DNA from 2 places in the Streptococcus criceti HS-6 genome. Region 2 is predicted to be linked to the other one. Evidence: predicted binding sites of a transcription regulator. Region 2 holds the regulator's gene; the other holds the start of a gene.
The links. Region 2 encodes CtsR, which represses protease genes until heat stress. Its sites were predicted from a motif close to TTGGTCAAAAAAGGTCAAANA; they were not measured.

Region 1 (3,418 bases), 2.0 Mb from region 2:
TTGGCGACAGCGTGTTTTTCCATGTATTCCGACATATCAAAGCGGATCATGCTGTCGGCTGAACCAAAGAGCTCGATAGCCAGCTGTTTAGACAGCTCCGTCTTACCAACACCAGTAGGTCCGACAAAGAGGAAGCTACCGATTGGCCGATTAGGAGCCCCTAGTCCAACACGATTCCGACGGATGGCCTTAGCGATCTTATCAACAGCATCATCTTGACCGATAACGTGAGCCTTGAGGTCACTAGCCAGATTAACCAGTTGGGACTGCTCTTTTTCTTTGAGATCACCCACTGGTATATTGGTCTTTTCTTCAACAATGGCTTCAATATGTTTTTCGGTAATGACAGGAATATCTTGCTCATCCAGCTGTTGGGATTGCATTTCCTTGTACTTAGCAATTTGGTCACGGAAGTAAGCCGCTTTTTCAAAGTCTTCTTCACGAGTGGCTTGGGCCTTGAGATTCTCAGCTTCTACCAGCCTTTGATCAATTTCTTTAGGATCAACAAAGTTGAGCGTTAGGTTCATCTTTGAACCAGCCTCGTCCAAAAGGTCGATAGCTTTATCAGGCAAGAAGCGGTCTTGAATATAGCGATTGGAGAGGACGGCAGCCGCTTCAATCGCTTCATCAGTATATTTAACATGATGATAGTCTTGATATTTTGGCTGGATACCATGCAAAATAGTGATGGTTTCTTCCACAGAAGGCTCATCTACCTTGACAGGCTGCATCCGCCGTTCCAGAGCGGCATCCTTTTCGATGATACGATATTCATTGAGGGTTGTTGCCCCAACCAGTTGCAGATCACCGCGAGCTAGGGCTGGCTTTAAGATATTACCAGCATCCATGCTGCCATCTGTTGTACCACCGGCACCGACGATTTCATGGATTTCGTCAATGAAAAGAATAACATCCTGCCGCTGGCGAATTTCTTCCATCAGCTTTTGCATCCGCTCTTCAAATTGGCCTCGGATACCGGTTCCTTGAACCAGACTGACTACATCTAGGCGGATAACTTGTTTGCTCTGTAATTTTTGTGGCACATTGCCATCAACGATCTTTTGTGCCAGTCCTTCAACAACAGCAGTTTTACCAACACCAGGCTCACCAATTAGGACAGGATTGTTCTTGGTCCGTCGGTTGAGGATTTCAATGACGCGGACAATTTCCTGATCGCGGCCGATGACAGGATCGATATCACCACGACGGGCCATATCGGTAATATTGATACCAAATTCTTCCAAGATACCTTGAGGCTGTTGGGGTTGAGCCTGAGGACGGCGTCCCTTGTTGCTCCCACCATTGTTCCCTCCACGATTACCGCCATCGCGTCCCGCTTGTGTTTGTGGAGCATTAGGCAGGTCTGGGTTAAAGGCTCTGAAATTGTTTAAATCGCCAAAGAAATCATCGAAGAAAGAATCCATGGATTGGTTCTGTGGATTTTGGCTGGTTAAATTACTGTTGAGAATATTTTCTGGATCAGCTTTCATAATTCGATAGCAGTTTTGACAGAGATCAATCTGCTTTTGCTGACCATTGACATTTGCATAGAGATGTATGCTCGCATCGTTGAGCTTACAATTTTGACATAACATAGGAAACCTCCGATCTTGACCTATAGTCAATATTGGTCAAAGTCTATGCTGTTATTATAACATTCAAGCTAGAGAAAGCAAGCAAAAAGATTGAATTTTAGCAGACAAATCTCAAGAGTGCTAAAAAATAAAACGGAACGAATAAAATACAACAATTTCTTGACAAATACCCGGATTGTTGTAAAATTGTTGTATAAAAATACATTAAAAGGAATAATTTATGGCTAAATCATTTTTAAAAGAAATAGATTTTACTAAAGAAGAACTGCTGGGGCTGATTGAATCAGCTGCTAAATTTAAGGAACTTAAGAAGCAGAAGCAGGCTCACAGATATTTGGAGGGACTCAACATCGCCCTAATCTTTGAGAAAACGTCCACCAGAACACGCTCTGCCTTCACAGTGGCTGGACAAGACTTGGGAATGAATGTGACCTATTTAGGAGCAGGTGAAACCCAGTTAGGTAAGAAGGAGTCGGTGGCTGATACGGCCAAGGTTTTGGGATCCATGTTTGATGGTATCGAATATCGGGGCTTTAAACAGGAGGATGTTGAAACCCTGGCTGAGTATTCTGGTGTACCCGTTTGGAATGGTTTGACCGATACCTGGCATCCAACTCAGATGATTGCGGACTTTCTGACCCTTAGGGAGCATTTTGGACGCTTGGGGGGCTTGAATATCGCTTATATTGGAGATGGTCGTAACAATATGGCCAATTCTCTCTTAGTAACCTCTGCTATCCTTGGTGTTAACTGCACCATTATTGCTCCGGAGGGACTGCAGCCGGAGCAAGCGATTGTAGCCTTAGCCCAACAGCACAATACTGGGGCCAAACTGCTGGTAACCGACGATCCGTCAGCCGTTAAGGGTGTAGATATGATTTACACCGATGTTTGGGTTTCCATGGGAGAAGATGTAGATTTTAAAGACAGAATCGATTGGCTTCTGCCTTACCAAGTTAATCAGGGACTCCTGAATTTGACGCAAAATCCAGAAACCATTGTCATGCACTGCTTGCCTGCCTTTCATGACCTCAATACTAGCATTGGTCGAGCTATCTACGATAAATATGGTTACAGCGAGTTAGAAATCACCGATCAGATTTTTCAAAAGTTTAGTCCAATCATTTTCCAAGAGGCTGAGAACCGCCTGCATGCTATTAAGGCGATTATCTACCAATCTTATTAATAGGAAAGAATTGACCCCTAAAACCTTGTGTATGGTTCTGCTTTACCAGAGAATAAGTGAATTTTAGTTTAATATAAAGGAAAATACTGGCAAAACAGGGCAAATTTGGCTATTTTAGGGTTTCCACCTATCCCATTCTCCTAGTTTATGGTAAAATGAAATTGATTAAAAGATTAATGGAGCAAGGAGCAAAAGTAGTAGCTGGAGATATTTAGATTTCCAAGCCCCTTGTATCTTAGCTAAGGAGAATTTACATGGAATCACATTTGGTGAGAATCATTGATCGTCTCAATCTGATGACGACAGATGGGAGTAATCTGAAACGAAATTTTGAACGTGACGGTGTTGTTGTTGCGGAAGTTTCTTTTGCGAACGATCCTGAAAATGGTCCTGTTTTCACGTTGCGTGATGTCAAGGCACGTGAGACTTACACCTTCGATAGCATTGACCTAATCGCTATGGAAATCTATGACCTGCTTTATTAAGATAATCATAGAAAAATCGGGCTTTTTAGTCCGATTTTTGAATTTATGAGACTTTTAATCCACCTCACTCTGCAAGGTGCGAAATAATGCACCACCTGTAAGGGTGTTCATAATTTTATAAAAAAGATGTCCGTCACGAAATAACTGTAAGG
Region 2 (3,418 bases):
CCAAAAGAATCTGATAGGCCTCGTCAACTGAAGGTTCTTCAATCAAAACCCTGGCAAAACGACGCGAAAGAGCTGCATCTTTTTCAATGTGCTTAGAATATTCTTCCTGGGTCGTTGCCCCAATCATGTGGAGGGTTCCTCTTGAGAGGGCTGGCTTGAGAATATTGGCAGCATCTAGAGTGCTATCAATACCACTACCAGACCCCATGATGGTGTGGACTTCATCAACAAAGAGGATAATATGACCATCAGTTTCGATATCAGCAATAATCTGATTCATCCGCTCTTCAAAATCCCCTCGGAAACGGGTACCAGCCACAACTGACATCATGTCTAATTCTAAGACTCGAAATTCAGCTAATTCATAAGGAACCTCTCCTTCAACAATCCGCTGAGCTAGGCCGTAAGCTAGAGCAGTTTTTCCGACACCAGCATCACCAACCAAGACTGGATTGTTCTTAGTCTTGCGGCTGAGAATTTGCAAGATACGGGTAATTTCTTCATCACGGCCGATAACCCTATCCAATTGTCCTTGAGCGGCTAGGGCTGTCAGATCTCTTGTGAAATCAGCTAGATCCCCAGCAGTGGGCTGAGGTCCCATCATATTGCTAAAATTGTTATTACCAGATTTCTTCGGTTTAGCCAAGTCAAAAATGGCTTTAACATCTTCCTTAGAAAAACCAGCATAACGTTCTAAAACCTTACGCAGATCAATCAGACGGAGAGTATCCTTGCCTTCGTCTTGAAAGCGAAAACCAACCTGTTCTAAAATCCGAGCTGCTAGATTATCGCGGCCAAACATCATAGACAAAAGAACATGTTCACTGCCAATCTCAGGTGACTTAACCGCCTGAGCAATCCGACCAGCATGAGTCAAAATTCGCTCCAAGGCTCTTGAAGCTGGTAAAATCTCTTGGACCTTGACAGCTTTAAGGGGCTTGCGACGAACTACCAAGACAGCCGCATCCTCATATTCGTCCAAATCAATTTGATCAGCAAAATCCATTAGAGCTAGGTGGGCCACTGTCTCATCAGTATCGACCATAGCCAAAAGGACATGCCAAGTTTCCAAAAATTGACTTTGAAAACGAGTGGCCTGATACTGGGCACGGCTAAAGATTTCTTGCATTTTCAGGGAATAATCAGTCATCTGGATTTCCTTTTCTATCTACTCGTTGAATAATTCTCTTAAGCATTCGGGCGCGAATCCGCGCCGCATCAGCACCTAGGACATCATCAGAGGATGAAGCTAGGATAATATTTCCTTCCCGCTCGCTAATAATTCCTTGATCATAGAGCTGTTGGATAAGATCATCAAAGACCTGACTGCTGATAGCTTCTCCAATCGAGTTTGCCAGAGCATTAAGTAGGTGGTGCTTGTCCGAAAAAGCAACCTTGGCAATACGGATATACCCACCGCCACCTCGCTTGCTTTCAACCACATAGCCACGACTTTCAGTAAAGCGAGTCTTGATGACATAGTTAATTTGGCTGGGGACAACATCGAATGAGTCCGCTAGGTGGGAACGTTTAAGTTCTACAATCCCCGACTGGGCCAAAATGTTTTTAATATATTCTTCGATACTATCCGAAGTATTTTTCACAGGCATAGACTCCACTTCCTTATCTTTGACTAACTTTGACTATTATACCCTAAAAGAGAAAATTTTAAAAGCTAAAAGCAAGAACTCAGAAGTCAATAGCAAGATTAACATAAGAACCATTAAACACAGCGGGTAAACCATCTTCCTTTTTATACTTGAAAATTTATACTTGAAAAAATTCGACTTACATCTAGTTACAAGTTAGTTACCGATGTCCAACAACGATAAAACTTCCCGCCAAGTGATGGCAGCACTAAAGGCTGGTGACACTCCCAACCTCGCTTGGCTAACTAAAAAAAGAAAGAGTTCTTAGAAGAACTCTTTCAAGTGATATCTCTACTCCGCCAGTAGGACTCGAACCTACGACATCATGATTAACAGTCATGCGCTACTACCAACTGAGCTATGGCGGATCAACGCTAAGCGACTCCCTTATCTCACAGGGGGCAACCCCCAATTACTTCAGGCGTGCTAGGACTTAACTGCTGTGTTCGGCATGGGAACAGGTGTCTCTCCTAGGCTATCATCACTTAACTATGAATGGGTTAGGTGGGAAACGTCGTTTCCTGATTCCCCAACCCAAACAATCCTCTGGATTGTTTGTGCACTCAAAATTGAATACCTATCTATTGTACCAAGCTCAACCTCTCGCTGTCAATACCTTTGGATAAGTCCTCGAGCGATTAGTATTGGTCCGCTTCACATGTCACCATGCTTCCACTCCCAACCTATCTACCTGATCGTCTCTCAGGGCTCTTACTGATATAAAATCATGGGAAATCTCATCTTGAGGGGGGCTTCACACTTAGATGCTTTCAGCGTTTATCCCCTCCCTACATAGCTACCCAGCAATGCTCTTGGCAGAACAACTGGTACACCAGCGGTAAGTCCACTCTGGTCCTCTCGTACTAGGAGCAGATCCTCTCAAATTTCCTTCGCCCGCGACGGATAGGGACCGAACTGTCTCACGACGTTCTGAACCCAGCTCGCGTGCCGCTTTAATGGGCGAACAGCCCAACCCTTGGGACCGACTACAGCCCCAGGATGCGACGAGCCGACATCGAGGTGCCAAACCTCCCCGTCGATGTGAACTCTTGGGGGAGATAAGCCTGTTATCCCCAGGGTAGCTTTTATCCGTTGAGCGATGGCCCTTCCATGCGGAACCACCGGATCACTAAGCCCGACTTTCGTCCCTGCTCGAGTTGTCGCTCTCGCAGTCAAGCTCCCTTATACCTTTACACTCTGCGATTGATTTCCAACCAATCTGAGGGAACCTTTGGGCGCCTCCGTTACCTTTTAGGAGGCGACCGCCCCAGTCAAACTGCCCGTCAGACACTGTCTCCATTGACGTTTAGCCAATCGGGTTAGAGTAGCCATAACACAAGGGTAGTATCCCAACAGCGCCTCTGCCGAAACTAGCGTCCCGGCTTCTATGGCTCCTACCTATCCTGTACATGTGGTACAGATACTCAATATCAAACTGCAGTAAAGCTCCATGGGGTCTTTCCGTCCTGTCGCGGGTAACCTGCATCTTCACAGGTACTAAAATTTCACCGAGTCTCTCGTTGAGACAGTGCCCAAATCATTACGCCTTTCGTGCGGGTCGGAACTTACCCGACAAGGAATTTCGCTACCTTAGGACCGTTATAGTTACGGCCGCCGTTTACTGGGGCTTCAATTCATACCTTCGCGTTACCGCTAAGCACTCCTCTTAACCTTCCAGCACCGGGCAGGCGTCACCCCCTATACTTCATCTTGCGATTTCGCAGAGAGCTGTGTTTTTGATAAACAGTTGCTTGGGCCTTTTCACTGCG

Region 1: a site for CtsR is predicted at 1,618-1,638, ahead of STRCR_RS10385 (ATP-dependent Clp protease ATP-binding subunit). Genes of this name have one in related genera too.

The regions. Positions count from the first base shown of each region.
Region 1 is NZ_AEUV02000002.1:2,230,240-2,233,657, reverse strand. Features, by position in the region: gene STRCR_RS10385 (ATP-dependent Clp protease ATP-binding subunit) at 1-1,595, opposite strand, end outside; gene argF (ornithine carbamoyltransferase) at 1,816-2,781, shown strand; gene STRCR_RS10375 (DUF1797 family protein) at 3,036-3,266, shown strand.
Region 2 is NZ_AEUV02000002.1:204,699-208,116, forward strand. Features, by position in the region: gene STRCR_RS01040 (ATP-dependent Clp protease ATP-binding subunit) at 1-1,150, opposite strand, end outside; gene STRCR_RS01045 (CtsR family transcriptional regulator) at 1,143-1,610, opposite strand; tRNA gene STRCR_RS01050 (tRNA-Asn) at 1,944-2,017, opposite strand; rRNA gene rrf (5S ribosomal RNA) at 2,023-2,138, opposite strand; rRNA gene STRCR_RS01060 (23S ribosomal RNA) at 2,268-3,418, opposite strand, start outside.